Regions from separate parts of the Streptomyces sp. NPDC055243 genome, predicted to be linked through region 1. Evidence: riboswitches for the same ligand, from Rfam matches in the RefSeq annotation. Region 1 holds a riboswitch; each other region holds the start of a gene.

Region 1 (7,005 bases):
CAGGGCGCCGAGCGGGCGCAGCGTGAGCGCTGTCGTCACCGCGCCCGCGAGCAGTACGTACAGCCAGCCGGGTCCCGGGTCGCCGAAGGCCTGGCGGGCCAGGATCTTCAGGCCGGTGGAGATGACCACCAGCTCGAAGACGGCCCAGCCGACCATCTGCAGCACGTTGAGGACGGTGGGCAGGTAGGACGCCTTCGCGCCGAACAGGCCGCGCAGCAGGACCATCGAGGGCGCGCCGGTGCGGGCTCCGGTGATGGCGGCGAGGCCCAGGGCGGCGGTGCCGATCAGGGTGCCGACGACGGACGCGGTGACGGCCGCGGCGAACGACAGGGTCGGAGCGCCGGTGCCCAGGGGGTCGAGGACGACCAGCATGCCGCTGAAGCCGAGCAGGCTGACGCCCAGGTTGGCCCAGAAGGTGCCTTGGTCCAGGCCGCTGAGGACCTTGGGTGTGGGCTGGTCGAGGGTGAGCGGCGCCTCGTTCGCCGGGGCCGGTCTGGGGGTGGCGGGTTCGGTGGTGGTCGTCACTTCGCGGGCTCCGAAACCTGGGCAGGAGCGGCGCCCACGGGCCAGGTCTCCATGCGCCAGGCGGCGTCCCAGAACATCCACTCCCAGGTGGACGCGGTGGTGAAGACCGTACGCATCCGTGCGCGGGTGGCCGGGTCGGCCTGGTCCGCAAGCCGGTTGACGATCTGTCGGGCGTGTTCGGTGGCGGCTTCGAACTCCTCGTCGGCGTACGTGCCGATCCAGTCGCCGTAGGGGTGGGTGGCGAGGTCGCCGGCCGACTCGAGGAGCGCCCGGCCCACCTCGGCGTAGATCCAGAAGCAGGGCAGGACCGCGGCGGCCAGCTCCGGGTAGCCCTGGGTGTGAGCAACCGAGAGCAGGTAGGAGGTGTACCCGGTGCAGGTGGGGGAGGGCGTCCAGGCGTCGACGTCGACGACGTTGCTCTCGTGCAGGGAGCTCTCGACGATCACGGCGTCGTGGGCGGACTTCGCGAAGAACGCGATGTCCTGCGGCAGGTCCGCCTTCGCGGCGGCGCTGGCCAGCGCGCGGGCGTAGCCGCGCAGGTAGTGGGCGTCCTGGGCCAGGTAGGAGACGAACTTCTCCCGGTCCAGGGTGCCGTCGCCGAGGGCGATGACGAACGGCAGCTTGTCGATGGCCGCACGTATCTCGGCGGTGGCCGTCCACAGCTCGTCGCAGAACGTTGTGGTCATGGGGCTCAGCTCCAGTACTGGTGGAAGTGGTGGACAGGTCCGTGGCCGCTGCCGATGTGCAGGGTGTCGGCCGCGCGCAGGGCCCCGGTCAGGTACGCCTTCGCGGCACTGACGGCTGTGTGCCAGTCGTCGTGCTGCGGGCGCAGGGCGGCGATCGCGGCGGAGAGGGTGCAGCCGGTGCCATGGGTGTTGCGCGTGTTGACGCGAGGTGCGGACAGCTCGGTGACGCCAGCGGCACCGGCGCCCGTGGCGTGCGTGGCGTCGACGAGGATGTCCACGGACGCTGCGTCGTGTGTGTGGTGGCCGCCCTTGAGGAGGACGCGCCTGGCGCCGGTTTTCAGGAGTGCGTGGGCCTGCTCTATGGCTTCTGCGCGGTTCTTCGCCGCGGCGGTGCCCAGCAGGTCGCCGGCCTCGGGGAGGTTGGGGGTGATCAGGTCGGCGAGAGGCAGCAGACGATCGCGCAGCACCGCCACCGCATCGGCCTCCAGGAGACGGTGGCCGCTGGTCGAGACCATGACGGGGTCCAGGACGACGTACCGGGGGCGGTGCCGCTCCAGGGCTTGTGCGACGGCTGCGGCGATGCCGGCGTCGGCCAGCATTCCGATCTTGACGGCGTCCACCGGGACGTCGGCGAACAGCGTGTCGAGCTGCTCGGTGACGAACGCCGGGGGGATGGCATGGATGCCGGTGACGCCTTGAGTGTTCTGGGCGGTCAGGGCGGTCAGAACGGCTGTTCCGTAGGCGCCGTTGGCGGAGAACGCCTTCAAGTCGGCTTGAATCCCGGCGCCGCCGGAGGGGTCGCTGGCGGCGATGGTCAGGGCGATGGGCGGGCTGGTCACGCGGGGATCTCCTGTCGCAGAGTACGCACGAGGGACTGGGCTGCCGCCTCGGGGTCGGGCTGCCCGCAGACCGCACTGACGACAGCGATCCCGGCCACGCCGCTTCTCATGACCGCGGCGGCCTCGGACACGCCGATCCCGCCGATGGCCACGCAGGGCAGCGGGCTCTCCCGGACGATCTGAGCCAGGCCGCCCAGACCCAGCGGGGCGTCCGCGTCCGGCTTGGTGGACTGCGGGAACACCGGCCCGACACCGAGGTGGTCGACGGAGTCCGGCACGTGCGCCAGCTGCTCAAGACGACTGACGGACAGGCCGATGTACTTATCGGGACCGAGCTGGCGCCGGGCGCTCTCGGGGGAGACGTCCCGCTGCCCGAGGTGGACGCCGTCCGCGTCCAACCAGACCGCCACGTCCAGGCGATCGTTGACGATCAAGGGGACGCCCGTGCCCGCGAGTTCGGCCTGGATCGCACGGCCGAGCGAGAACAGCGTGCGGGCGTCCGCGTCCGGATCGCGCAACTGCACGGCGGTGACGCCGCCCTTGACGGCCGCCGCAACGGTAGCGGCGACACCGCGGTGCCCGCAGAGTCTGGTGTCGGTCACGAGATACAGGGACGGATCAAGAGGAGGTCGCATGGGTTGCTCCTTGGGGTCTCCCGGCCGGGGAAAGGCGTGGGAAACGCATCGGGAGGTACGGGGGACGGCAGGCCCTGACATGCAGGGACCTTGAGTTGTGCACCGGGGCGAGTTGGGGGACAGGGCAGCCGGACTCGGTGTCGGGGCCGCCGCCCCGGGGTGGGCGGGCACTGTGCGGCGGGTGGCGTCCAGGCCACTGCTCACGCAGGCCCCGCAGTACGCGCAGTACGCGCAGTACGCGCATGCTCAACGCAGGTGGAGAGCCTCGGTGAGCCGCTCAGGGCTGAGCTCGTACAGCGCGTCGATCAGGGCGACGGCGAACGTGCCGGGCCCCGCAGAGCGGGTGGCGGCGTCCTCCGCGGCCACCGTGAGCAGGCCGGTCGCGGCAGTGGCGGCCAGCAGCGCGTCGCCGGTGACGGCTGTGCAGGCGGCCACCAGGGCGCCGAGTGAGCAGCCCGTTCCCGTCACCAGAGTCAGCAGCGGGTGCCCGTTGGCCAGGCGCACCACGCGCGTCCCGTCCGTGAGAACGTCCTCCGGTCCGCTCACCGCGACCGCACAGCCGTAGCGCCGGGCCAGCGCGCCCGCCGCGGCCAGCGCCGCCTCGGGGGCGTCCGTGCTGTCCACGCCGCGTCCGCCCGTGCCGCCGTCCAGTGCCAGGATCTCGGAAGCATTGCCGCGAACGACCGCTGGGGTTGCGCTCTCCAGCAGTTCGCGGGCGAGTTCGGTGCGCCAGGGCAGCGGGCCGACCGCTACGGGGTCGAGCACCCACGGCCGCCCGGCCCCGGCCGCTTCGGTGACCGCGACGCGCATCGCCGCCGCCGTCACGGACGTCACCGTTCCCAGGTTGACCAGGACACCGCCGGCCACCCGGGCCAGCGCTCCGGCCTCCTCCGCGCTGTGCACCATGGCGGGGGCAGCCCCCGCCGCGAGCAGCACGTTCGCGGTGAACTGCGACACCACGACGTTGGTCAGGCAGTGCACAAGGGGTGCGGAGGTCCGCAGCGACGCGATCACATCCGCCACGGCATCACGGGAGACGGCAGTGCCGTGCTGGGCAGGTACGGAGGCAGTATCCATCGTCAACACTCTTCCTACGCCGGCATTACCCGGTCCAGGTTCATGCGGTCGGCGGAAAGGGGAGCAAGTCCCGTCCGCCCTCTCAGCCCGGCTACTCCCGAGCTCCCGCGGTGGTCGCTAGGCAATGTACCTCCTTCGGGGAAGGGGGTTCGCACTCGGGTACCTCACAAAACGGCATGGATCTGCACGGATCTGTTGGCGGAACTGACTGGGGATCCTCTGGCCACCAGGGCCCGACTTGTCCGTATTGGCTGATGCCGCAAGCGGTGTGCAGGAGGGCCACGTCCAGGTACTGGACCTCTTCCGACACCGCATCGCCACCTGGACCGGTACGTGCCTACCCGCCGGTCCTACCTGCCGGGCCGACGGCGGCCACGTCGAGCCCGACCGCTGTGACCAGCAACTGCTGACGGCCGATCTCGCCCGGCCCCGCTGCAATGCGACCGCCACGGCCTTCACCGATGAGCACGGCCCCTGGGGATGCGTCAGCGATCGCACGGTACGCAGCCTGCGAGCCATCGGCCCGAGGCCTTCAGCGGACGCGGGCACCTGGTTGAAGGCATTCTGGCCGGCTGTCATCTGCCGCGAGCAGCAACGGATGACGCAGCTGTGCGAGACCTGCTGGAGCGCCGGCGCGCTCCGAAAGGCCGGCAACGACAGTGAGGCTCTAGGTTCTGTCTCTCCGATCACGATCGGAGAGACAGAACTGCCGACGGCGTGAAGTCTGCTCAGTTCTTACGTGCAGTTATCAGAGCGAAGGAGAGGAATTCTCCGCCGTCTGTGGTGAGCATGTCGATGACGGGCTGGTTCGCGCTCCGGCCGTCGGGCGTGTGCTCGGCTGCTGCCCGGGCCCACAACAGCCAGTCCCGCCAGGCGTCTTGTGGCAACCACGCGGAGGTGACCTCCACGAGCTCGGTGATCGCCCACTGAAAGCGCCACCACTCCGCCGTGTGCCAGGCAATCGCCTCCCAGCCGACCACCTTCTTGATGTGAGGTGGGATGGCTCCGAGCTCACGGACCTCCCGTGTCGTGGCGGGAGTCGCCATCGCCAGATGTCCGCCAGGGCGGAGGAATCGCGTCAGGTAGGGCAGGTAGCTGTCCGCCGTTCCGAAGTACGCCACCCTGCGCGAAGAACGCCGCGCCGAGATCCCGGTCGGCCGCGCTCACCGCGGCGGCGAACCGCGCCACGGCGGCCGACGGCCACAGCGCGAACACCTCCTCCACCGCGCTCGGCCCCGGACGGGCCGAGCGCGGCGCGCACCCGGTCGAGGAACGCGGGCGCGGTCAGGCAGGAGGGTTCGAGCAGCTTCTCTCCCCACACGCCGGGCGGAACGGCCAGCACGGTCAGATCCTCGCGCCGCACGCCGGTGCGAGCCAGGGCATAGTCGGCGAACTCCGCATCCGGCTCGCAGCACAGGACGAGAAGGTCGCCGGGGCGGGCGAACCAGAACAGGCGCTGGGTCCAGGCGCGCATGTCACCGCGCGCCCGTATAGAGGGGTCGATGTGGTTGCCGATCAGGATGCGCACGGCGGACTCCAAGAGATGGGCGAAAGGGTCAACGGCGGAAGGAGGACAGCGGGCAGCGAGTCGAAGGCCCGCATGGTCGCGGTACGCCGCCGCACTCCGTCGCCCGCGGCCTCCAGACGGGCGGAGTGCCCGGCCAGGGCCGCGACCAGGGCGCGCAGGCCCGCCTGGGCGACCGTCGTCCCGATGCAGGAGTGCGGCCCCCGCCCGTAGCCGAGGTGACGGTTCGGGGAGCGGTCGAGCACCAGGTCGTCCGGCCACTCGAAGGCGGCCGGGTCGCGGTTGGCCGCCGCGAACAAGGCGACGACCCTCTGCCCCGCCTCGATGTCGATGCCGCCGGTCCGGCAGGCCCGCACGGCGATGCGCGTGGTGCCCTGCACAGGCCCGTCGAATTGACGTTCCTACAACACCCTGAAGTCGTATCGGCGGGTGGCCAGCCGGTGGTGAGCAGCACCGATGCTCTGGAATGACGTCCAGCACCCACCAGACCCTGGCTGCGGTCTCTGACGAGGAACGCTGGGCGGCGATCAAGAATCCGAGGGTCTGGCTCGTAAGACCCGGTCCGCAGGCGTCCGAGCGGTGGGCCGGGGTAGACGACTGACCGGCCCGCCCATCGGCGCGGCCGAAACCCGGGAGAGGACACGATCAGCGTGAGCGACGCCGAGCACCGGAAGCAGACCCCCGACGGAGCGGCCGAACTCCTGGTGCGCTGCCTGGAGAACGAGGGCGTCGAGGTGGTGTTCGGCGTGCCCGGCGAGGAGAACATCCGTTTCACCAACGCCCTCGCCCGCTCGGAGAAGATCCGCTACGTCCTCACCCGGCACGAGCAGGCCGCGTCCTTCATGGCGGAGATGCACGGCCGGCTCACCGGCTCGGCGGGTGTGATGTCCGCGACGCTGGGGCCCGGGGCGATCAACCTGATGCTGGGCGTCGCCGACGCCATGACGAACAGCACGCCCGTCGTCGCGATCACCGCGCAGGTTGGCAAGGAGCGCAACTACAAGGAGTCCCACCAGTTCGTGGACCTGGTGAGCATGTTCGCCCCGGTCACGAAGTGGTCGGCGGACGTCCCGGCCACCCAGGCCATCCCAGAGATGGTGCGGCGCGCGTTCAAGACCGCGGAGTCCGAGCGGCCCGGCGCCGTCTACCTCGCCGTGCCCGAGGATGTCGACGAGGCGACGGACGGCTCGGACCTGCGCCCGCTGCGCAGGGACGTCGTGCAGCCCGAGGCGCCGTCCCCGAAGCAGATCAAGCGGGCGGTGGAGCTGCTGCGGGAGGCCCGCCGGCCGGTGATCCTCGCCGGACACGGCGCGGCGCGCGGCGGCGCCGAGGAGTCGCTGACGGCGTTCGCTACCGCACTCGACGTGTCGACGGCGACCACCTTCCACGGCAAGGGCGTCCTGCCCGACGACCACCCGTGCGCGACCGGCACGTTCGGCTTCATGCGGCGCGACTACACCAACTTCGGGTTCGAGGAGGCCGACGTCGTCATCGCCGTCGGCTACGAGCTGCAGGAGTTCGACCCGTCCCGGATAAACCCAGATGGTGACAAGAAGATCGTCCACATCCACCGCTTCCCGGCGGAGGTGGACGACAGCTACTCGGTCGACGTCGGCATCATCGGCGACATCGCCGCCTCCCTCGACGCCCTCGCCACCGCACTCGACGGCCTGCGGTGGACCATCGACGACGAGGACACCACGGCCACCCGCGCGCTG
Region 2 (7,005 bases), on a different contig from region 1:
GGCGGCCCTCGCCGACCGTGTCGACCAGCAGGTCGAGGGTCTGCTTCATGCCGCCGGGACCGGCCAGATCGTGGCCCGCCGCGAAGATGTGGCAGGTGTCCAGGCAGACGCCCAGCTTCGGATGGGCGTCCAGCGCGTCGAAGTACGGGCCGAAGTCCCAGGTGCGGGAGCAGAGCGAGAAGCCCTGGCCCGCGGTCGACTCCAGGAGGAGGAAGGGGTCGTCGTCGTGCGTCAGCTCGTCCAGGAGCGGCAGCATCCGCTCGCGCACCTGCCGCAGCGCGACGGAGCGCTCCCGGCCGCCGGTCGCCGAGCCGGTGTGCACGACGACGCCGAGCGCGCCGATCTCGCGGGCCCGGCGCAGCGAGTGGCGCAGGGACTCCACGGACTTCTCGGCGGTCGCCTCGGTGTGCGAGCCGAAGTTGATGAGGTAGGGCGCGTGGACGTACGCCGGGATGTTCTCCGCGGCGCAGGCCGCGCGGAACTCCTCGTCCTGCTTCGGATTGCCGGGCGGGGTCGCCCAGCCGCGCGGATTGGCGACGAAGACCTGGACGGCCTCGGCGCCCAGCTCACGGGCGTACGAGAGTCCGACGGAGGCGAGGCCGCCGGCCACGGGGACATGGCCGCCGACGGGATTGCGGGACGCTGCGATGGGGGACTTGTTGCTGCTCACGCGCTCAAGGGTGGCATGCGCGCGTGAGCGTCCCGTCAACGGATCTCGATGGTGATCTCGGAGCCCTTGGGCGCCTCGTCGCCGCCTTCCACCGACTGGCCCTTGACCGTATCCCCGAAGATGTTCAGCAGCCCGCGGTCCTCGTCGACCGTGAAGCCCGCGTCCTTGAGCTCCTTCGTGGCGTCGTCCACGCTCATGCCCTCGACGTCCGGGACCTCGATCATCTCCGGGCCCTTGGAGAGCGTGAGCGTGACCGTGTCGCCCTCGGCGAGCTGCCGCTGGTCCTCCGTGGGGGACTGTTCGAGGACGGTGCCCTTGTCCTCGTCGGAGTAGACCCGCTCCGTCTTGGTCTTGACCTTGAGGCCCAGGTCCTCCAGCTCGGCGGTCGCGTCGGCCTGGGATTCGCCCGTGACGTCCGGAACGTCGATCGCGGGGCCCTTGCTGACGACGATCGCGATCGCGGAGCCCGCCTTGCGCTTGGTGCCCGACTTCGGGTCCGTCCTGATCACGGAGCCCTTGCGCACCTCTTCGCTGAAGGCCTTGTTCGTCATCCCGGGAGCGAAACCGGCGTCCTTGAGCTTGCTCCTGGCCTCGGCCAGGGAAGTGCCCTTGAGGCTCGGGACCTTCACGATCTCGGGGCCCATGGAGACGGTCAGCGTCACCCGGCCGTTGTCACGGATGCGCTCGCCGGCCCCGGGGTCGGTGGCCATGACCGTGCCGCGCTTGTCGGTGTCGCTGTACGCGCGCTTGACGTCCTTCACGTCCAGCCCGGCTTCGCCGAGCCGCTTCTTGGCCGCCGACTCGGTCTTCGCCAGGAGCGGCGGGACCTTCGTGAACTGGCCTGAGTTGATGTACCAGACGCCCGCGCCGAGCCCCAGTGCGAGCAGGACGGCGGCGACCACCGCGAGCACGCCGCGGCGCGGGTTGCCGGGCCGTCCGCGGCCGGGGGCGGCCGGGGGAGCGGGCGGCGGAGTCTGCAGGACGCTCGTGCGGTTGAGCTGGTCCTGCCGGTCCTGCCGGCCTTGATCGTCGTCCGTCGGGAGCGGCAGCTGCACGGATCGCACCGCGCGCGGGATCACGCTCGTACGGTCGTCGGAGTTGTCATGCTCTCCGTGGTCAGCGCGCGCCTGCGGAGGCACCGCGTCCAGCTGCTCGACGGAGAGCGCGGCCCGCGCCTGCCTGGCCTGCCCCAGGAGCGCCACCGCGTCGTGCGGGCGGACGTCGGGCGTGCGGGCGGTGGCGGAGGCCACCAGCTCGTCCAGCTCGACGGCGAGCCCCGGGACGATCGCCGACGGGGGCGGCACGTCCTCGTGGAGGTGCTGGTAGAGCACCTGGGCGGGCGATTCACCGGAGTGCGGCTTGGCGCCGGTCAGCATTTCGTAGAGCACGACGCCGCACGCGTACACGTCCACGCGGGTGTCGGCCGTGCCGTGCTCTATCTGCTCGGGTGCGAGATAGGAGACCGTGCCGAGCACCGTGCCGGTCGTGTTCGTGACGGTGTCCACCGCGCGCACGAGGCCGAAGTCGGCGACCTTGACCCGGCCGTCGTCCCCTATGAGGACGTTCTCCGGCTTCATGTCGCGGTGCACGAACCCGGCGCGGTGCGCGGCGCCGAGCGCGGCGAGGACCGGCTCCAGGATGTCGAGGGCCGCGCGCGGCTGCAGGGCGCCGCGCTCGCGGAGCACGTCACGCAGGGTGCAGCCGGCGATGTACTCCATCGCGAGATAGACGTACGCACCGTCGGCGCCCTGGTCGTACACCCCCACCACGTTCGGGTGCGAGAGCCGGGCGACCGACTTCGCCTCGCGGATGAAGCGGTCGACGAACGAGACGTCGGCGGCCAGCGTCGGGTGCATCACCTTGAGCGCGAGCACGCGGTCGAGGCGGGTGTCCACGGCCCTGTAGACCGTGGCCATCCCGCCCACCGCGATCCGCCCGTCCACGCGATAGCGGCCGTCGAGCACCTGCCCGACGAGCGGGTCCTGAAGGGTCGTGTCCACGAAGGGAGTCTACGAGCCACCGCCGACACCGGTGCCCGCCCGGGTTGGCCCGGGCCCCGACTGCAGCCGAGCTGTGACAGGCACGCGACGCTCAGAACGCGGGCCGCTCCGGATCGAGCCGGGCCATGCCCTCCACGGGCGACGACGCCTCGGCGAAGTGCCGCCGGGGGATTCGCCCGGCCCGGTACGCGAGCCGCCCCGCCTCGACCCCGTGCCGCATGCCCTCGGCCATGAGGACCGGCTCCTGCGCCCGCGTCACGGCGGAGGCGAGCATCACACCCGCGCACCCCAGCTCCATGGCGAGCGCCGCGTCGGACGCCGTGCCCGCCCCCGCGTCCAGGATCACCGGCACGCCCGCGCGTTCGACGATCAGCTGGAAGTTGTGCGGGTTGCGGATGCCGAGCCCGGAGCCGATGGGGGAGCCGAGCGGCATGATCGCCGCGCAGCCCACGTCCTCCAGCTTCCGGGCGAGGACCGGGTCGTCGTTCGTGTACGGAAGGACCGTGAAGCCGTCGTCGACCAGGGTCTCGGCGGCGTCGATGAGCTCGATCGGGTCGGGAAGCAGCGTGCGCTCGTCCGCGATGACCTCCAGCTTGATCAGGTCGGTGCCGAGCGCCTCCCGCGCGAGCCGGGCGGTCAGGACGGCCTCGCCCGCGGTGAAGCAGCCCGCCGTGTTCGGCAGGACGCGGATGCCGAGCCGGTCGAGCACGGAGAGCACCGAGCCCTGCACCCCGGGGTCGAGGCGGCGCATCGCGACCGTCGTCAGCTCCGTACCGGAGGCGACCAGGGAACGTTCGAGCACGTCCAGGCTCGGCGCACCGCCCGTACCCATGATCAGGCGCGAGGAGAGGGTGAGCCCGCCGATGACGAAGGGATCGTCCGCCATGTCGGTTCAGCCTCCCTGGACCGCGGTGAGGACCTCGACGCGGTCCCCGTCGGTGAGCGGGGTGGTGGACCACCGGGTGCGCGGTACGACGGTTTCGTTGAGCGCGGCGGCGACCCCCGAAGGGGCCGCGGTGAGCGTGGCGACGAGGGCTTCGAGCGTGGTGCCCGCGGCCACATCGCGTGCCTCTCCGTTGACGAAGACGGCGGTAACGGCTGAGAGAGTCATGCGGGCTGCTCCACGAAGGGCTGCGTCAGGGGGGTGCGGACGAAGCGCAGGGGGGTGAACCCCCGTGCATCGTCGGGCAGTTCACCGGTGGTCAGGGCGTGCGCCATCACATCACCGGTGACCGGCGTCAGAAGTACGCCGTTGCGGTAGTGGCCGGTGGCCAGCTGGAGGCCGGGGAGCGCGGTCGGGCCGAGCAGCGGCGCGTTGTCGGGGGAGCCGGGGCGCAGGCCCGCGCGGGTCTCGGTCAGCGGCAGTTCCGTGATGCCCGGTACGAGCTCGTGGGCGTCCCGAAGCAGCTCGTACACGCCGCCCGCGGTGACCGTCGTGTCCCAGCCGAGCTCCTCGCTGGTCGCGCCGACGACGAGCTCACCGTTCTCGCGCGGCACCAGGTAGACGTGGCTGCCGCGCACGACGGCGCGCACGGTGCGGCTCAGGAACGGCGCGTACCGCTCCGGCACCGTGAGCCGAAGGACCTGCCCCTTCACGGGGCGCACGGGCGGCAGTACGCCCTCCGGAACCCCGGCGAGGCGCCCGCTGAGGCTGCCCGCGGCGAGCACGGTCTGACCGGCCTCCAGGGTGGTGCCGTCGGCGAGGACGACTCCGGTGGCCCGGTCGCCCGCGACGGTCAGGCGCTCCGCCCAGGTGCGGTGGAAGATCGCTCCCGCCCGCTCGCAGGCCACGACGAGCGCGGCGGCGAGCCTGCGCGGGTCGACCTGGTGATCGCCGTCGACGCGCAGGCCGCCCCGGACGCCCGGTGCGAGCATCGGCTCCAGACGGCGGCACTCGCGCCCGCTCAGCCACTCCGACGTGAGCCCCGACCGCTGCTGAAGGGTGTGCAGTTCGCGCAGGTGGGCGCGGTCGTCGGAGTCGAGCGCGACGGCGAGCGTGCCGCACGCGCGGTAGCCGAGATCGCGGCCGCTCGCCTCGGCCAGCTCGGCCGCGAACGCGGGATAGCGCTGCGCGGAGGCCAGATTCAGCGCCAGCAGCGTCTGCTCGCCGTAGTGCAGCTCGGTGACCGCGGCCAGCATGCCCGCGGCGACCTGCGCCGCGCCGCCGCCCGGTTCGGGGTCCACGACCGCGGTGGACAGGCCGCGCTGGGCCGCCCGCCAGGCCGTGACCAGGCCGATGATGCCGCCGCCTACGACCACGACGTCGGTCGTCGCGTGAGGTGGTGTCCGTGGATGCATGGGCGTCCAGCCCCTCCCTTCGCCGGCATGACCCGGATCAGGTTCGTACGGTCGGAGGCCGTCCAGCCTCCCTCTCAGCCCGGTGCGTCCGGGCTCCCGCGAGTGCTCTGCATCGGCCACCCTAGCCCCTGGCGTCCGGCGGCAGTAGGGGAGCTGTCCGGGTATGGGCGGTGACGGTGTGTCAGAGATCTCCCCGTCGCGCACTGAGTCCGGCGTCGCCCGCCGCCCTAGAGTGATCGGGTGAGTGAGCAGCGGAGGCAGGAAGAGCGCCGGGTGGTCGTCGTCGGCGCGGGGATGGCCGGGGTGCAGACCGCCGTGGCCCTGCGCGAGCAGGGGTTCCCCGGTGCGGTCACCCTGATCGGCGCGGAACCCCACCAGCCGTACGACAGACCGCCGCTGTCCAAGGCCGTGCTGCTCGGCAAGGCGGAGGGCTCCGCCTTCGACATCGACTTCGAGGCGCTCGGCATCGAGCTGAGCCTGGGCCGCGAGGTCACGGGCGTCCGCACCGCGGACCACGAACTGGACACCGAGCGGGGCCCGGTCCCGTACGACGCCCTGGTGATCGCCACCGGAGCCGAACCGATCCTGCTGCCCGGCGCCTCCGGGGTCCCCGGCGTCCATCTGCTGCGCACCCTCGACGACGCCGAGCGGCTGCGGCCCGTGCTCGCCGAGCAGCACCGCATCGTGGTCGTCGGCGCGGGCTGGATCGGCGCCGAGTTCGCGACCGCCGCCCGTGAGGCGGGCTGCTCGGTCACCGTCGTCGAAGCCGCCGGGCGACCGCTCGCGGGGGCACTCCCCGCGGAGGTCGCGGCGCCGATGGCCTCCTGGTACGCCGACTCCGGCGCCGAACTGCGCACCCACGCGCGCGTGGATCGCGTCGAGCCCGGCAGCGTCCTCCTGGACGACGGCACCCGGCTGCCCGCGGACGCCGTCGTCGTCGGCATCGGCGCCCGCCCCGCCACGGACTGGCTCGCGGACTCCGGCATCGCCCTGGGCGCCCACCGGGAGATCCTCGCCGACGACCACCTGCGCACGTCGGAACCCGATGTGTACGCGGTCGGCGACTGCTCCTCCTTCCCTTCGGGAAGGTATGGCGAGCGCCTTCTCGTGCACCACTGGGACAACGCCCTCCAGGGACCGCGCACGGTGGCGGCGAACATCATCGGCGAGACCCCTTCGGCGTACGACCCCGTCCCGTACTTCTGGTCCGAGCAGTTCGGCCGCTTCGTCCAGTACGCGGGACACCACGCCTCCGCCGACGAGCTGGTGTGGCGCGGCGACCCCTCGGGCGCCGCCTGGACCGTGTGCTGGTTCCTGCGGGGCGCCCTGGTGGCCGTCCTCGCGGTGGGCCGCCCCCGGGACCTGGCGCAGGGCCGCAAGCTGATCGAGGCGGGCGCCCGCCTCGCCCCTGAGCTGGTGGCGGACCCCGCGGTGCCGCTGAAGAAGGCCGTGCTGCCGTAGCCGACGGGACCCGGTGACCGGCCGCTGTCGGTGCCCGGAGCTACGCTTGACCCCGTGACCGAGATTGACGCAAAGACTGATGCTCTTGTCCCCGCCTGGCTCCACCTCCCCGACATCGCGGAACTGCTCGACGTCGAGGTGACGCGCGTGCGCCAGCTGGTCAAGGAGGGCCAGCTGATCGCCGTGCGCCGTGGTGAGAACCGCGCGCTTCAGGTGCCGGCCGCCTTCATCGACGGCGACAAGATCGTCAAGGGCCTCACCGGCACCCTGACGCTCCTGAGGGACGACGGCTTCTCCGACGAGGAAATGCTGGAGTGGCTCTTCACTCCCGACGAGACCCTGCCCGGCACCCCCGCGCAGGCCCTGAGCGAGAATCGCGGGACGGAGGTGAAGCGCCGCGCCCAGGCGCTCGCCGTCTGACCGACACGGAAAACCGTTGCGTACGGGCCGCGCGTCCCCCAGGGGACCCGCGGCCCGTAGGCCACCGACGACCGGGGGGACCTTTCCATGGCCGCCAAGCCTGCCCGCGAGCAGCTCGCCGACGCCCGCCTCTACCTGTGTGTGGACGCCCGTAAG
Region 3 (7,005 bases), on a different contig from region 1:
ATGCGGCCCGTGGTGGAGCGGCAGGAGTACGCGTTGGGAACGGTCTGTGCCGCGATTCCGATCACTGCGGGTAACACGGCGGCGACGATGGCGATTTCCGTTCCGTCCTATCAAGCAGATCGACTACTGCCTGCGGCCGCGAGGTTGCAGAATGAGATCGGAAGGCTACTGGGGACACTTGCCTTCTCTATCAGCATCTGAAAACTCACTCCTTGTGATCTGATGTGTACGTTAAGCAAGATGCCATGAGTGTCAGGGAGTTGGTTCCTGGCCAGTCGAGCTTTAGCGACGGGGTAGGCGGGCGATGCGCGAGTCGGTCCAGGCAGAGGTCATGATGAGCTTCCTCGTTTCCGAGGAGCTGTCGTTTCGCATCCCGGTGGAGCTGGGTTATGAGAGCGGTGATCCCTACGCCGTCCGGCTGACCTTCCACCTCCCCGGCGACGCCCCTGTGACCTGGGCCTTCGGACGTGAGTTGCTGGTCGACGGGGTGGGCGGGGCGTGCGGCGACGGGGATGTGCACATCGCGCCCACCGATCCCGAACTGCTCGACGAGGTGCTCATCAGGCTTCAGGTCGGGCCGGACCAGGCGCTGTTCCGGGTGGGGATTCCGCCGCTGCTCGCCTTCCTCGACCGGACGGACAAGCTGGTTCCGCTGGGGCAGGAGCGGGCGCTCGCCGATCTCGAGACGCACCTGGACGAAGCGCTGGACCGGATCCTCGCCGAGGAGCAGAGCGCGGGCTGACCCCCGCGATCCAAGAGGCGCAGCCGTACGGCAGATTGGTGCATTTCGTGGCATCGGCCGCTCAGGCCTTGCGGCGTCGGCCTTTTCCGCCTCGGGTCTGCTTGGCGGCCGGAGTGGCACCGGCGCCGCCCGGGTGGCCCGCGATCCCCGGGTGCGACGTGCCTGCCGGGTGCGCCGTGCTTCCCGTACGGCCCGCGGGGGTCGAGCGGTCGGCCGAGACCACCAGGGCCGCGAGCGCGGTCGTCACCGGCACGGAGGCGACCAGGCCGATCGAGCCGACCAGGGTGCGCACGATCTCCTCGGCGACCAGCTCGCTGTTGGCCACCGTGCCCACGCTGCTCTGGGCGATCGAGAAGAGCAGCAGCAGGGGCAGCGCGGCGCCCGCGTAGGCCAGGACCAGGGTGTTGACGACCGAGGCGATGTGGTCGCGGCCGATGCGGATGGCCGCGCCGTACAGACCGCGCCAGCCCATCGTGGGGTTGGCCTGGTGCAGTTCCCAGACCGCGGACGTCTGCGTCACCGTCACGTCGTCGAGCACGCCGAGCGAGCCGATGATGACGCCGGCGAGCAGCAGACCGCTCATGTCGATGTCCGGGTACAGGCCGTGGATCAGGCCGGTGTTGTCGTCCGTGTTGCCGGTGAGTGAGGCCCAGCCGATGAAGAGCGAGCCGAGCAGCCCGATGAGGAGCAGCGAGATCAGCGTGCCCAGGACCGCGACCGATGTGCGCGCCGTGAGCCCGTGGCACAGATAGAGCGCGATCAGCATGATGGCGCTGGCCCCGATCACCGCCACGACCAGCGGGTTCGAGCCCTGCAGGATCGCGGGCAGGATGAAGAACGTCAGGACCAGGAAGCTCAACGCCAGGGCGACCAGGGCCATGACGCCACGCAGCCGGCCCACCACGACGACGGCGAGCGCGAAGATCCCGGCGAGCAGGGCCATGGGGAACTTCCGGTTCACGTCGGTGACCGAGTACTGGAGCTCCTCGGGGGCCGATGGCTCATAGGCGACCACCACCTCCTGGCCCTCGCGCAACTGCCGCGGTGAGTCCGGCTGGACGATCTCGGTGAAGGTGCGGCCCGTGTCCTTGCCGCTGGTCACCTCGATCGTCGCCTTCTTGCAGATGCCTTCCGCGCGGGACTGCGCGGACTGCCCCTCGGCGGTGGAGGTGTCGCCGTTGGGCGGGGTCTGCGAGGCGTTCACGTCCTTGCAGGAGAGCTTCTGCACCTTGGTCACATCGGCCGACTGGGTCTGCCGGTCGAAGCCGACTCCGGTGCGCTCGTGGGACGGAGCGCCACCTGGCCAGAACACCGCGAGCCCCACGAGCACCGCGGTGGCGAAGGGAATCAGCACGGCGGCGATGACCTTGCGCAGATGCTTGGAGACGGGCGCGGCGGGACCGTGGCTGTGGGAGTGCCCGTGCGGGTCCGGAGGCACGTTCGGGACGGGCGGCTGGGACGGCGGCTGTGTGGTGGTCACTGCCCGATCATCGCAAGAACGGCGGGGGCCCTCTGTTCAGCGCGCCCGATAGGACGCTAGCGTGGAGACACCTTTGCAATCGCGGGAGCTCGGAGCACCGGGCTGAGAGGGCGCTGACCTCCGTACGAAGCGGCACAAATGTGCCCGAGCCGTGCGGGATTCGCTGCGTCGACCGCCGAACCTGTTACCGGGTAATGCCGGCGTAGGGAGTAGGTCTCATGACCACAGCGGACGCACGCACGCCTGCCTCGACGCAGAACCAGAGCGACGAGGCCGGGAAGTCCATCGGCTGGCACAAGGCGTACGTCGAGGGCTCACGCCCCGACCTGCGGGTGCCGGTCCGACAGGTGCACCTCACCAACGGCAAGGCCGTGACCCTGTACGACACCTCGGGGCCGTACACCGACGAGTCCATCGACACCGACGTCCGCAGGGGCCTCGCGCCGCTGCGCGAGAACTGGATCATCGCTCGCGGCGACACCGAGGAGTACGTGGGCCGCCCGCCCCGTCCCGAGGACGACGGCATCAAGCACACCTCGCCGCGCGGCGGCCTGAAGAACCTCGACGCGGTCTTCCCCGGCCGTCCGCGTCAGCCGCGTCGCGGCCGAGAGGGCCAGGCGGTGACGCAGCTGGCGTACGCCCGTCGCGGCGAGATCACGCCCGAGATGGAGTTCATCGGGATCCGCGAGAACCTCGATCCCGAGGTCGTGCGCGCGGAGGTCGCCGCCGGTCGCGCCGTCATTCCCGCCAACGTCAACCACCCGGAGATCGAGCCGATGATCATCGGCAAGAGGTTCCTGGTGAAGGTGAACGCCAACATCGGCAACTCCGCGGTCACCTCCTCCATCGAGGAGGAGGTGGACAAGATGACCTGGGCGACCAAGTGGGGCGCCGACACGGTCATGGACCTGTCCACCGGGCGCAACATCCACACGACCCGCGAGTGGGTCCTGCGCAACTCCCCCGTCCCCATCGGCACCGTGCCGCTCTACCAGGCCCTGGAGAAGGTCGACGGCCAGGCCGAGGCGCTGACCTGGGAGATCTACAAGGACACGGTCATCGAGCAGGCCGAACAGGGCGTGGACTACATGACGGTGCACGCGGGTGTGCGCCTTCCGTACGTCCCGCTGACCGCCAACCGCAAGACCGGCATCGTCTCGCGCGGCGGTTCGATCATGGCTGCCTGGTGTCTCGCGCACCACAAGGAGAGCTTCCTCTACGAGAACTTCGAGGAGCTCTGCGACATCCTCGCTGCGTACGACGTGACGTACTCGCTCGGCGACGGGCTGCGGCCCGGTTCGATCGCGGACGCCAACGACGAGGCGCAGTTCGCCGAGTTGCGCACCCTCGGGGAACTCAACACGATCGCCAAGCGTCACAACGTACAGACCATGATCGAGGGCCCGGGACATGTCCCGATGCACAAGATCAAGGAGAACATCGACCTTCAGCAGGAGATCTGCGAGGAGGCGCCGTTCTACACGCTCGGCCCGCTGACCACGGACATCGCGCCCGCGTACGACCACATCACCTCCGGCATCGGTGCCGCGATGATCGGCTGGTGGGGCACGGCGATGCTCTGCTACGTCACGCCCAAGGAGCACCTGGGCCTGCCCAACCGCGACGACGTGAAGACCGGCGTCATCACGTACAAGATCGCGGCGCACGCGGCGGACCTCGCCAAGGGGCACCCGGGCGCGCAGGACTGGGACGACGCGCTCTCGGACGCGCGCTTCGAGTTCCGCTGGGAGGACCAGTTCAACCTGGCCCTCGACCCGGTCACGGCGCGGGAGTTCCACGACGAGACCCTGCCGGCGGAGCCCGCGAAGACGGCGCACTTCTGCTCGATGTGCGGGCCGAAGTTCTGTTCCATGAAGATCTCGCACGACATCCGCCGTGAGCACGGCGGCACGCAGAACGAGATCGAGGCGGGCATGGAGCAGAAGTCCAAGGAGTTCGCGGCAGCCGGAAACCGCGTGTATCTCCCGATCGCCGACTGAGCAGCGGCTCGCCCACTGACCAGCGGCTCGCCGACTGATCAGCGCCAGCGCGTGGTGCTTCGGGCGGACGGCCGTGACCGTCCGTCCGCCCGAAACCGCGCGTACTACTCCGGCTTGTGGTCGGGCCCGCCGAAGTCCGGGCTTGAGAAGTCCGGGCTCGAGAAGCTCGGGCGCGGTCCCGCCGCGGGGCCGCCGTCCGGGCTGCTGAATCCGGGCCTGTTGTAGCCGAGGTGGGGCATGCGGCTGCTCGGGTCCGCCGCCGGCGTACGAGCCGCGTGCGCCGCCCCCGGATCCGCGAGCGCCTCCCGCAGGAACGGCAGGAGACCGCGCTCCAGGAGTGCCTCGCCCCAGGCTTCCCTGGCGCGGACCACCTCCTCGTTGTGTTCGCCGTACGAACCGGCCTGCAGCGAGGTGGAGCCGTTGCGCAGGGCGGTCAGGAGCAGGCCGATCGCAGCGATCAGGATGCCGCCTGCGGTGAGCGCGCCGAACAGCCACCCCGCGGTGAGCAGGGTTTCCGCGAAGGCGGGCTCGGGGTTGAGCATCTTCAGGATGTAGCCGACGAGCAGGAAGATCGCGGCGGCCGCCCCGGCGAGAACAGGTGCGAGCACCGCGACGACGGCGACGGCCCCCGCCCCCGATGCCTGGGTGGTGACCTCCCCCATCGTGGTGGCGAGACCGAGGCCGCCGGAGCCGGCTTCCGCCGGGCCCTCTGGGCTCCGCTCCCGGATCGATGGTGCGGCAGATCCGCTTTCGCGCAGTTCCTCGCGGACCTTCACATAGTGCGTGTACTCGGTCGCGGCGGCGGCAGTGATCAGCGCCGTGGCGTTCAGCGCCATGGTGCGCAGTTGCTCGGGATTGAGCCGCTCGCCCACTGCGGCGAGATCAGGACGGTTCGGTGCGGTGCGCAGCGCCTCATCGAGGATCCGCTCGTATTCGGGGCGGTCCTCATTGAGCAGGTGTGGAGCGCTGTTCATGTGCATCCCCCGATGCTCCGTAGGGCTTGGGGCTCGCATGGCTACGAGCCGTCGGGCAGAAACGGAGGGGAGCCTGCTACGGATAAGCCGATGGTAGAGCCGTGACGGCACGCGGTGACAGGGGGTTTCCAGAAAAAGGCCCCTTGGCCAGCGTGATCGTGTAGGGGTGCACCTGCCCCGTGAACGCTCAGTTATCCAGGGGCAGTTGGCAGACCAGCAGTTTTCCGGCCATGGTCACGCCGCCGTCCATGGCGATGGCCAGTCCGCCTGCGTAGATGTGGGGGCCCTCGATGACGGGTCCGCCGCCGTCCGAGTCATCCTCGGAGCCGACATCGCCGAGCAGATACGGGATGGGGCTGTGGCCATGCACGATGCGGTGGCCGCCGTACATGTCGAGGAGTTCACGTACGGCATCGGGGCCCGACTCGTCCCGGAAGGCGAAGCGCTTGGTGAACTTCCGGAAGAGATCCCAGCACTCGTCCGCGTCGTTGCGCGTGAGGGTCTCGCGGACCGTGTCGTTCACGGCTTCGATCGAGTCGCCGTAATCCAGGTAGGCGGTCGTGTCGGAGTGCATCAGGAGATGCCCGTCCTCCGACTCGATCGCGTCGAGGCGGGCCATCCACTGCAAGTGGTGGTCTTCCAGGCGTTCCATGTCGGTCTTCTGGCCGCCGTTCAGGAGCCAGGCCGCCTGGAAGGTGGCCGTGCCGGCGCCCGAGTTGACCGGGGTGTCCCCGAACCGCTTCGCGCCGAGCAGGAGCAGCTCGTGGTTGCCCATCAGGGCCTTGCAGTAGCCGCCGGCGGCCGCCGCCTGCGCGGACAGGCGCATCACGAGGTCGATGACGCCGATGCCGTCCGGGCCGCGGTCGGTGAAGTCGCCGAGGAACCACAGGCGCGCGTTGCCCGCGGCCCAGTCGCCGTCGCCGTCGATGAGTCCCTGCTCGTGGAGGGCCCCGAGCAGCTCGTCCAGATAGCCGTGCACGTCGCCCACCACGAACAGCGGGCCGTGCTCGTCGGTCGCCTGCGGAGGCTCGGGCATGACCTGCACCTCCACTTGCACGGTGTCGCCGCGATTGATGACGGGCAGGTCGCGCTGGGTGGGGGTGTAGCCGTCGTCCGGCGCCCCGGGGATGTCCCCCGAGACGCCCGGAGCCGCCACGCCCGCCGAACCCCCGTCGACCGGACCGGTCTCATGGACGTACGCCGGAACGCGGAAGTCGCGCAACGTCGCCGTCCGCACATCGGGTCCCTGACCGGCCCCCTGAGTCATCGACCCCTCCACCACCATTGCGCCGCATCTGCACCGAGATCGGACTGCCTGGTCGCAGCGGCCCGCGGTGTCGTCCGCCCATCATAGGAATGCGGCTCGCGCTGTGTGGTGCACCAGGGGTGGTGAATCAGTGCGGAACCCCAGTTCACCGAGGTTTTCTCCCGAATTGGGTAGGGGTTTCCCCACAGGTCACGACCGGGCCGTGCCGGGCAGGACTGGTTGACGGGGGTTCTCCCCGCCCGGCGGCCCGCTCAACCGGGTCCGGGCGAGCGGGGTGGGCTGACCGTCGTACGCGGTGGACGTCGCTCGGACGAGGTGCGCACGATCAGCTCCGTCGGTATCACCTGCTCGACGGGCCGGCCCGAATCCAGGCCTTCGATGGCGTCGATCAGGAGCTGGACGACGGCCGTGCCGATGCGCCGCGGTTTGAGCGAGAGCGTGGTGATGGGCGGTTCGGTGGTGGCGTAGACGGTGGACTCGCTGCAGCACACGAGCAGCAGGTCGTCCGGGACGCGCAGTCCGTACCGGCGGGCGGCCGCGAG
Region 4 (7,005 bases), on a different contig from region 1:
TCGGCTGGCGCTTCGGCAAGCACAAGCTGGCCCCGCGCATCAGCCCCGGCAAGACCCGCGAGGGCCTGGTCGGCGCGGTGACGTTCGCGATGGCCGGGGGCGCGCTGTGCATGGAGTTCCTCATCGACGGCGGCACGTGGTGGCAGGGGCTGCTCATCGGCCTCGCGGTCGCCGCGAGCGCCACGCTCGGTGACCTGGGCGAGTCGATGATCAAGCGTGACCTGGGCATCAAGGACATGGGCACGCTGCTTCCCGGCCACGGGGGCATCATGGACCGCCTCGACTCGCTGCTGCCGACCGCTCCGGTGGTGTGGCTGCTGCTCGTCGTCTTCGTAGGGTCCGGCTGACCTGCGTACACGTACGTGAGGGGCTCGTCGTCCAGGGGACGGCGGGCCCCTTTTCGTATGCCCGGCCCGGCGGTCGTCAGCGCCGCCGGGGGAACTTCCATCCGTTCCGGCTCAGCTTGAAGAGGATGAAAACTCCGCAGAGCACCCACACGCCCAGGAAGGCCCACTTGAACCACGGGGGACCGACCCACTTCTCCGCCAGTTGCACCGATGCCAGACAGTAAGAGGTCATTGCTCACGTGTGCCCGGCGTCCCTCGGAAGGAACACCCGGTCGACGGCCTTGCGCGCACGGGGCGCGTTGCGGGGGACCGTGGCCCGGCTGGACCTCCGGTGTCTGCGACACTGGATGGACCATGCCTGTACCCGGAGAACTCACCTTTGTCGCGCCCCGCGGAGCCAAGAAGCCGCCGCGGCATCTCGCCGACCTCACGCCCGCCGAGCGCAAGGAAGCCGTCGCCGCCGTCGGCGAGAAGCCGTTTCGCGCCAAGCAGCTCTCGCAGCACTACTTCGCGCGGTACGCGCACGACCCGGAGCAGTGGACCGACATCCCCGCCGGTTCGCGCCAGAAGCTGCAGGAGGCGTTGCTTCCCGAGCTGATGTCCGTGGTGCGGCACATCAGCTGTGACGACGACACCACGCGCAAGACGCTGTGGCGGCTCTTCGACGGGACGCTCGTCGAGTCCGTGCTCATGCGCTATCCCGACCGCGTGACGATGTGCATCTCGTCGCAGGCCGGGTGCGGGATGAACTGCCCGTTCTGCGCGACGGGGCAGGCCGGTCTCGACCGGAACCTGTCGACCGCCGAGATCGTGCACCAGATCGTCGACGGGATGCGGGCGCTGCGGGACGGGGAGATTCCCGGGGGCCCGGCGCGGCTGAGCAACATCGTCTTCATGGGGATGGGCGAGCCCCTCGCCAACTACAACCGGGTGACCGGGGCGATCCGCAGGCTCACCGATCCTGAGCCCGACGGCGTGGGGCTCTCGCAGCGTGGGATCACCGTGTCGACCGTCGGGCTCGTGCCCGCCATCCACCGGTTCGCCGACGAGGGCTTCAAGTGCCGCCTCGCCATCTCGCTGCACGCGCCCGACGACGAGCTCCGCGACACCCTCGTACCCGTCAACACGCGGTGGAACGTGCGCGAGGTCCTCGAAGCCGGCTGGGAGTACGCCGCCAAGTCGGGGCGCCGCCTCTCCATCGAGTACGCGCTGATCCGGGACATCAACGACCACGCGTGGCGCGGTGACCGCCTCGGGCGGCTGCTCAAGGGCAAGCCCGTGCACGTGAACCTCATCCCGCTGAACCCGACGCCGGGATCGAAGTGGACGGCATCGCGGCCCGAGGACGAGAAGGCCTTCGTGGATGCCATTGCTGCCCATGGGGTGCCCGTCACGGTGCGTGACACCCGTGGCCAGGAGATCGACGGGGCGTGCGGTCAGCTCGCCGCGTCCGAGCGTTAGTCCGCCGAGGGTTACTCTGGCCGGAACACAACTTCATAGCCGGAACACATCTTCATATTCCGACAGGGGAGCGCCACAGCGCTGAGAGTGCGGCACCAAGGACAGGTTGGCCGCAGACCCTCTGAACCTTGCCCGGGTCATTCCGGGTAGGAAGTTCGGACATCACTCATGCTGTTGCGCCCTGCCCGCGGACCGGTTCCATCCGGTCCGCGGGCAGGGCCGCGTCTCTTCCTGGTCACTCCAGGAGGAATCAATTCAGTGAGCACCACCCAAGTGAGCACCACCAAGAAGGCCACGGTCACCGCCGTCGCGGTCGGCCTCTCGCTCGTCGCGCTCTCCGCGTGCGGCAGCTCGTCGGGCAGCGGCGACAAGGCCGAAGACTCCAAGAGCGTCACGCTTGTCAGCCATGACTCCTTCAACGTCTCCAAGGACGTACTGAAGGCGTTCGAGAAGAGCTCCGGGTACAAGGTCGACGTCCTCAAGGACGGGGACGCCGGCGCCGCCGTCAACAAGGCGATCCTCTCCAAGGACAACCCGCAGGGCGACGTCTTCTTCGGCGTCGACAACACCCTGCTCTCGCGCGCGCTCGACAACGATCTCTTCCAGTCGTACGAGGCCAAGGGCTCGGACCAGGTTCTCCCGCAGTTCCGCGTCGACCAGGACAAGCACCGGGTCACGCCGGTCGACAGCGGCGACATCTGCGTCAACTACGACAAGAAGTACTTCGCAGACAAGAAGCTCGCGCCGCCGAAGTCCTTCGCGGACCTGACCAAGCCCGCCTACAAGAACCTGCTGGTCACCGAGAACGCCGCGACCTCCTCGCCCGGTCTCGGCTTCCTGCTGGGCACGGCCGCCGAGTACGGCGACGACGGCTGGCAGGGCTACTGGAAGAAGCTCAAGGACAACGGCGTCAAGGTCGTCGACGGCTGGGAGCAGGCCTACAACGAGGAGTTCTCCGGCTCCGCGGGCGGCAAGAAGGCCAAGGGCGACCGTCCTCTCGTCGTCTCGTACGCCTCGTCCCCGCCCGTCGAGGTGCTCTACGCGAAGCCGCAGCCCAAGGAGGCGCCGACCGGCGTCGCGACGGGCACCTGCTTCCGGCAGGTCGAGTACGCGGGGCTGCTCGGCAACGCCAAGAACGAGAAGGGCGGCAAGGCGCTGCTCGACTTCCTGCTCAGCAGCGAGTTCCAGAACGACATGCCGCTGAACATGTTCGTGAACCCGGTGCGGAAGAACTCCGAGGTGCCCGAGCTGTTCGCCGAGCACGGCGTGACGATCGCCGAGCCGGAGACCCTGGCGCCGAAGAAGATCGCCGACAACCGCGAGCAGTGGGTCAAGTCGTGGACCTCGCTCGTACTGAAGTAGGCAAGCCCCGCGAGGGCAAGCTCCGTAAGGGGAAGTCCCCTCGGGGCAAGTCCCCTCAGGGGCTTGCGCGCGGGGGCGCGGCGCGGCTCGGTCTGATGGCCGTGCCCGTCGCGTTCTTCGCGGTCTTCTTCGCCTATCCGGTCGCCGCGATCGTCGCGCGCGGCCTGAAGGTGGGCGGGCAGTGGCAGTTCGGGCGGATCGCGGACGTCGTCGGGCAGTCGGACGTGCGGCACGTGCTGTGGTTCACCACCTGGCAGGCGCTCGCGTCGACCGCACTCACGCTGCTCATCGCGCTCCCCGGCGCGTACGTCTTCGCGCGCTTCGAGTTCAGGGGCAAGCAGATCCTGCGGGCCGTCGTCACGGTGCCGTTCGTGCTGCCGACGGTCGTCGTCGGGACCGCGTTCCTGGCGTTGCTCGGCCGGGGCGGGCTGCTGGACGAGATGTGGGGCGTGCGGCTCGACACCACCGTGTGGGCGATCCTGCTCGCGCACGTCTTCTTCAACTACGCCGTCGTCGTCCGCACGGTCGGCGGGCTCTGGTCGCAGCTCGATCCGCGCCAGGAGGAGGCCGCGCGCATGCTCGGCGCCTCGCGCTGGACGGCCTGGCGGACGGTGACGCTGCCCGCGCTCGGGCCCGCGGTCGCCGCGGCCTCGCTCATGGTCTTCCTGTTCACGTTCACCTCGTTCGGCGTCGTGCAGATCCTCGGCGGGCCCGCGTACTCCACGCTGGAAGTCGAGATCTACCGGCAGACCGCCCAGCTCCTGGACCTGCCGACGGCCGCCGTCCTGACCATCGTGCAGTTCGCTGCGGTCGGCCTGATCCTCGCCGTGCACGCGTGGACCGTGCGGCGGCGGGAGACCGCCCTGAAGCTGGTCGACGCCTCCGTGGTCGCGCGGGCGCCGCGCGGGGCGGGGCAGTGGACGCTGCTCGGCGGGGTCATGGTCACCATCGCCGTGCTGATCCTGCTGCCGCTCGGGGTGCTGATCGAGCGGTCATTCAGTGGCCCCGACGGCTACGGCTTCACCTACTACAGGGAGCTGACATCGGCGGACGGCGGGGCCTTCCTCGTGCCGCCGATCGAGGCCGTCTGGAATTCGCTCCAGTACGCGCTCGCCGCCACCGCCATCGCCCTGGTGATCGGCGGGCTCGCGGCGGCGGCGCTCACGCGGAAGGCCGGTCGCCTGGTGCGCGGTTTCGACGCGCTGTTGATGCTGCCGCTCGGGGTGTCCGCGGTGACGGTCGGCTTCGGGTTCCTGATCACGCTGGACAAGCCGCCGCTCGACCTGCGCTCCACCTGGATTCTGGTGCCGCTAGCGCAGGCTCTGGTGGGCGTGCCCTTCGTCGTACGCACCATGCTTCCCGTCCTGCGCGCGGTGGACGGACGCCTGCGTGAGGCGGCGGCCGTGCTCGGGGCCTCGCCGCTGCGGGCCTGGCGGGAGGTCGACCTGCCGATGGTGCGGCGGGCGCTGCTCATCGCCGCCGGATTCGCCTTCGCCGTGTCTCTGGGGGAGTTCGGCGCAACCGTGTTCATCGCGCGGCCGGACAATCCGACGCTGCCGGTCGCCGTGGCGCGGCTGCTGGGGCGGGCCGGGGAGCTCAACTACGGGCAGGCGATGGCACTTTCGACGATCTTGATGGTGGTGTGCGCGGTGTCGCTGCTGCTGCTCGAACGGCTCCGTACCGACCGCACGACTGGGGAGTTCTGATGAGTGTGGGCGTGGGTCCGGGCCTGCTGACGTTGGCGGACGCGACCGTGCGGTTCGGGTCGCGGGCCGTGCTCGACCGGGTCGGGCTCGCGGTCGGGGAGCACGAGATCGTGTGCGTGCTCGGGCCCAGCGGCAGCGGCAAGTCGACGCTGCTGCGCGCGGTCGCCGGGCTCCAGGAGCTCGACGCCGGGCAGGTCCTGCTCGATGGCCGCGATCAGCGGGGCGTGCCCGCGCACAAGCGGGGGGTGGGCCTGATGTTCCAGGACCACCAGCTGTTCCCGCAGCGCGACGTGGCGGGCAATGTCGCCTTCGGGCTGCGGATGCACGGGGCGTCGCGGGGCGAACAGGCCAACCGCGTGGCCGAGTTGCTCGAACTGGTGGGGCTGCCGGGTGCGCAGCGCCGCGCCGTCGCCTCGCTCTCGGGCGGCGAGCAGCAGCGGGTGGCCCTGGCGCGGGCGCTCGCGCCGAGGCCGCGCCTGCTCATGCTCGACGAGCCGCTCGGTCAGCTCGACCGGTCGCTGCGGGAGCGGCTTGTCGTCGAACTCCGTGAACTCTTCGACGAGTTGGGTACGACGGTGCTCGCGGTCACGCACGACCAGGGCGAGGCCTTCGCGCTCGCGGACCGGGTCGTGGTGATGCGGGAGGGGCGGATCGCCCAGTCCGGTACGCCACTTGAGGTCTGGCGGAACCCGGCGGACGAGTTCGTGGCGCGGTTCCTCGGCTTCGACAACGTCGTCGACGCCACGGTCGTCGGTGACGTGGCGGACACCGTGTGGGGCAAGGTGCCGGTGCCTGAGGACGCGGTGGACGGCCGGTGCCGGCTGCTGGTGCGGCCCGCAGGGGTGCGGCTGGTCCCCGCCGACGAGGGGCTGCCGTGCGCGGTGACGGCGCGCACCTTCCGGGGCACGCACGTCGCCGTTCATCTGGAGCCACGGGTGGGGCCGCGGCTGGAGGCGGCCTGTGCGCTGCGGGACGCGCCTGGGGTGGGGGACACCGTGGGGGTTGCGTTCGACGCCGGGGATGTCGTGGTGCTGGGCTGATCCCCGCCCTCCGGGGGCCCGCCCCGGAATCCGTACGGGGTGCTCAGAAGCCGTACGGGCTGAAGCCCCGCAGGACGTCGGGGGCCTCCTCCACCCTGTCCACCAAGGCGATCTTCGACTCCATGGAACGCCCGCGCGCCAGCGCCTGAAGCAGTGGCCACGCCGGGAGGCGGTCCGTCCAGTGCTCCCGGTTCACCAGGATCATCGGGGCCGGTTCGCCGCGGGACTCGTAGTAGTTCGGCGTAGCCGCGTCGAAGATCTCCTGGAGCGTGCCCGCCGCGCCGGGGAGGAAGATCACGCCCGCGTTCGAGCGGGCGAGCAGTCCGTCCTCGCGGGTGGCGTTGGCGAAGTACTTGGCCAGGTGGGTGGCGAAGGCGTTCGGCGGCTCGTGGCCGTAGAACCAGGTGGGGATGCCCACCGAGGCGCCGCCGGACGGCCAGCGCTCGCGGACGTCGAAGGCGGCCCGCGCCCACTCGGTGATCGACGGCGTGAAGGAGGGTGCCTTGGCGAGGAGTTCGAGCGCCTCGTCCAGCATCTCGTCGCGGAAGACCGACGCGTACGCGCCCAGGTTCGCCGCCTCCATCGCGCCGGGGCCGCCGCCCGTGGCGACCGTGAACCCGGCGCGGGCCAGCGAGCGGCCGAGCCGGGCTGCGCCCTCGTACGCGTCCGTGCCGCGGGCCATCGCGTGGCCGCCCATGACGCCCACCACCCGCGCGCTGACGAGCAGTTCGTCGAGGGCGTCCGAGACCGAGTCGTCGTGGATCGCGCGGAGCATCGAGGAGAAGACGTCGCCGTCGGCCTTGGTCTCCTGGAACCAGGCGTACGCGCGGGCGTCCGGAGTCGCCTCGTACCCGCCCTCGGAGAGTCCCGCGAACAGTTCGTCGGGCGTGTAGAGAAGACCGCGGTACGGGTCGAACGGCAGGCCGGGGACGGGCGGGAACACCAGTGCCCCGGCGGTCCGCATCGCGTCCACCGCGCTCTGCTCCATGGCGCAGCCGAGGAAGACAGCGCCCGTGGCGTCGCAGGCCGCCAACGCGGTCGTACGCGCCGTCAGGTCTATCGCCTGGACGCGGCACCCGGCGAGGGAGC

What was found. A riboswitch is a leader RNA that binds a small molecule or an ion and turns the genes downstream of it on or off. The one in region 1 is predicted to bind thiamine pyrophosphate.
Region 2: linked by a shared signal. The riboswitch ahead of thiO (glycine oxidase ThiO) and the one ahead of thiM (hydroxyethylthiazole kinase) in region 1 are both predicted to bind thiamine pyrophosphate.
Region 3: linked by a shared signal. The riboswitch ahead of thiC (phosphomethylpyrimidine synthase ThiC) and the one ahead of thiM (hydroxyethylthiazole kinase) in region 1 are both predicted to bind thiamine pyrophosphate.
Region 4: linked by a shared signal. The riboswitch ahead of ACIGXX_RS28260 (thiamine ABC transporter substrate binding subunit) and the one ahead of thiM (hydroxyethylthiazole kinase) in region 1 are both predicted to bind thiamine pyrophosphate.

The regions. Positions count from the first base shown of each region.
Region 1 is NZ_JBITWR010000005.1:284,793-291,797, forward strand. It holds gene ACIGXX_RS17265 (purine-cytosine permease family protein) at 1-525, opposite strand, end outside; gene ACIGXX_RS17270 (TenA family protein) at 522-1,211, opposite strand; gene thiD (bifunctional hydroxymethylpyrimidine kinase/phosphomethylpyrimidine kinase) at 1,217-2,050, opposite strand; gene thiE (thiamine phosphate synthase) at 2,047-2,685, opposite strand; gene thiM (hydroxyethylthiazole kinase) at 2,932-3,762, opposite strand; TPP riboswitch at 3,756-3,881, opposite strand; gene ACIGXX_RS17290 (hypothetical protein) at 4,001-4,483, shown strand; gene ACIGXX_RS17295 (hypothetical protein) at 4,491-4,808, opposite strand; gene ACIGXX_RS17300 (hypothetical protein) at 4,841-5,290, opposite strand; gene ACIGXX_RS17305 (cytochrome P450) at 5,278-5,667, opposite strand; gene ACIGXX_RS17310 (acetolactate synthase large subunit) at 5,938-7,005, shown strand, end outside.
Region 2 is NZ_JBITWR010000007.1:21,389-28,393, forward strand. It holds gene ACIGXX_RS21065 (deoxyribonuclease IV) at 1-670, opposite strand, end outside; gene pknB (Stk1 family PASTA domain-containing Ser/Thr kinase) at 706-2,670, opposite strand; gene ACIGXX_RS21075 (thiazole synthase) at 2,762-3,556, opposite strand; gene thiS (sulfur carrier protein ThiS) at 3,563-3,781, opposite strand; gene thiO (glycine oxidase ThiO) at 3,778-4,968, opposite strand; TPP riboswitch at 4,966-5,078, opposite strand; gene ACIGXX_RS21090 (NAD(P)/FAD-dependent oxidoreductase) at 5,263-6,429, shown strand; gene ACIGXX_RS21095 (Rv2175c family DNA-binding protein) at 6,484-6,849, shown strand; gene thiE (thiamine phosphate synthase) at 6,937-7,005, shown strand, end outside.
Region 3 is NZ_JBITWR010000004.1:174,722-181,726, reverse strand. It holds gene ACIGXX_RS13655 (IclR family transcriptional regulator) at 1-201, shown strand, start outside; gene ACIGXX_RS13650 (SsgA family sporulation/cell division regulator) at 305-742, shown strand; gene ACIGXX_RS13645 (YibE/F family protein) at 804-2,222, opposite strand; TPP riboswitch at 2,294-2,448, shown strand; gene thiC (phosphomethylpyrimidine synthase ThiC) at 2,441-4,222, shown strand; gene ACIGXX_RS13635 (hypothetical protein) at 4,327-5,202, opposite strand; gene ACIGXX_RS13630 (metallophosphoesterase) at 5,384-6,463, opposite strand; gene ACIGXX_RS13625 (LacI family DNA-binding transcriptional regulator) at 6,715-7,005, opposite strand, start outside.
Region 4 is NZ_JBITWR010000010.1:234,167-241,171, forward strand. It holds gene ACIGXX_RS28250 (phosphatidate cytidylyltransferase) at 1-347, shown strand, start outside; gene rlmN (23S rRNA (adenine(2503)-C(2))-methyltransferase RlmN) at 702-1,808, shown strand; TPP riboswitch at 1,863-1,979, shown strand; gene ACIGXX_RS28260 (thiamine ABC transporter substrate binding subunit) at 2,067-3,170, shown strand; gene ACIGXX_RS28265 (ABC transporter permease) at 3,266-4,876, shown strand; gene ACIGXX_RS28270 (ABC transporter ATP-binding protein) at 4,888-5,916, shown strand; gene ACIGXX_RS28275 (LOG family protein) at 5,960-7,005, opposite strand, start outside.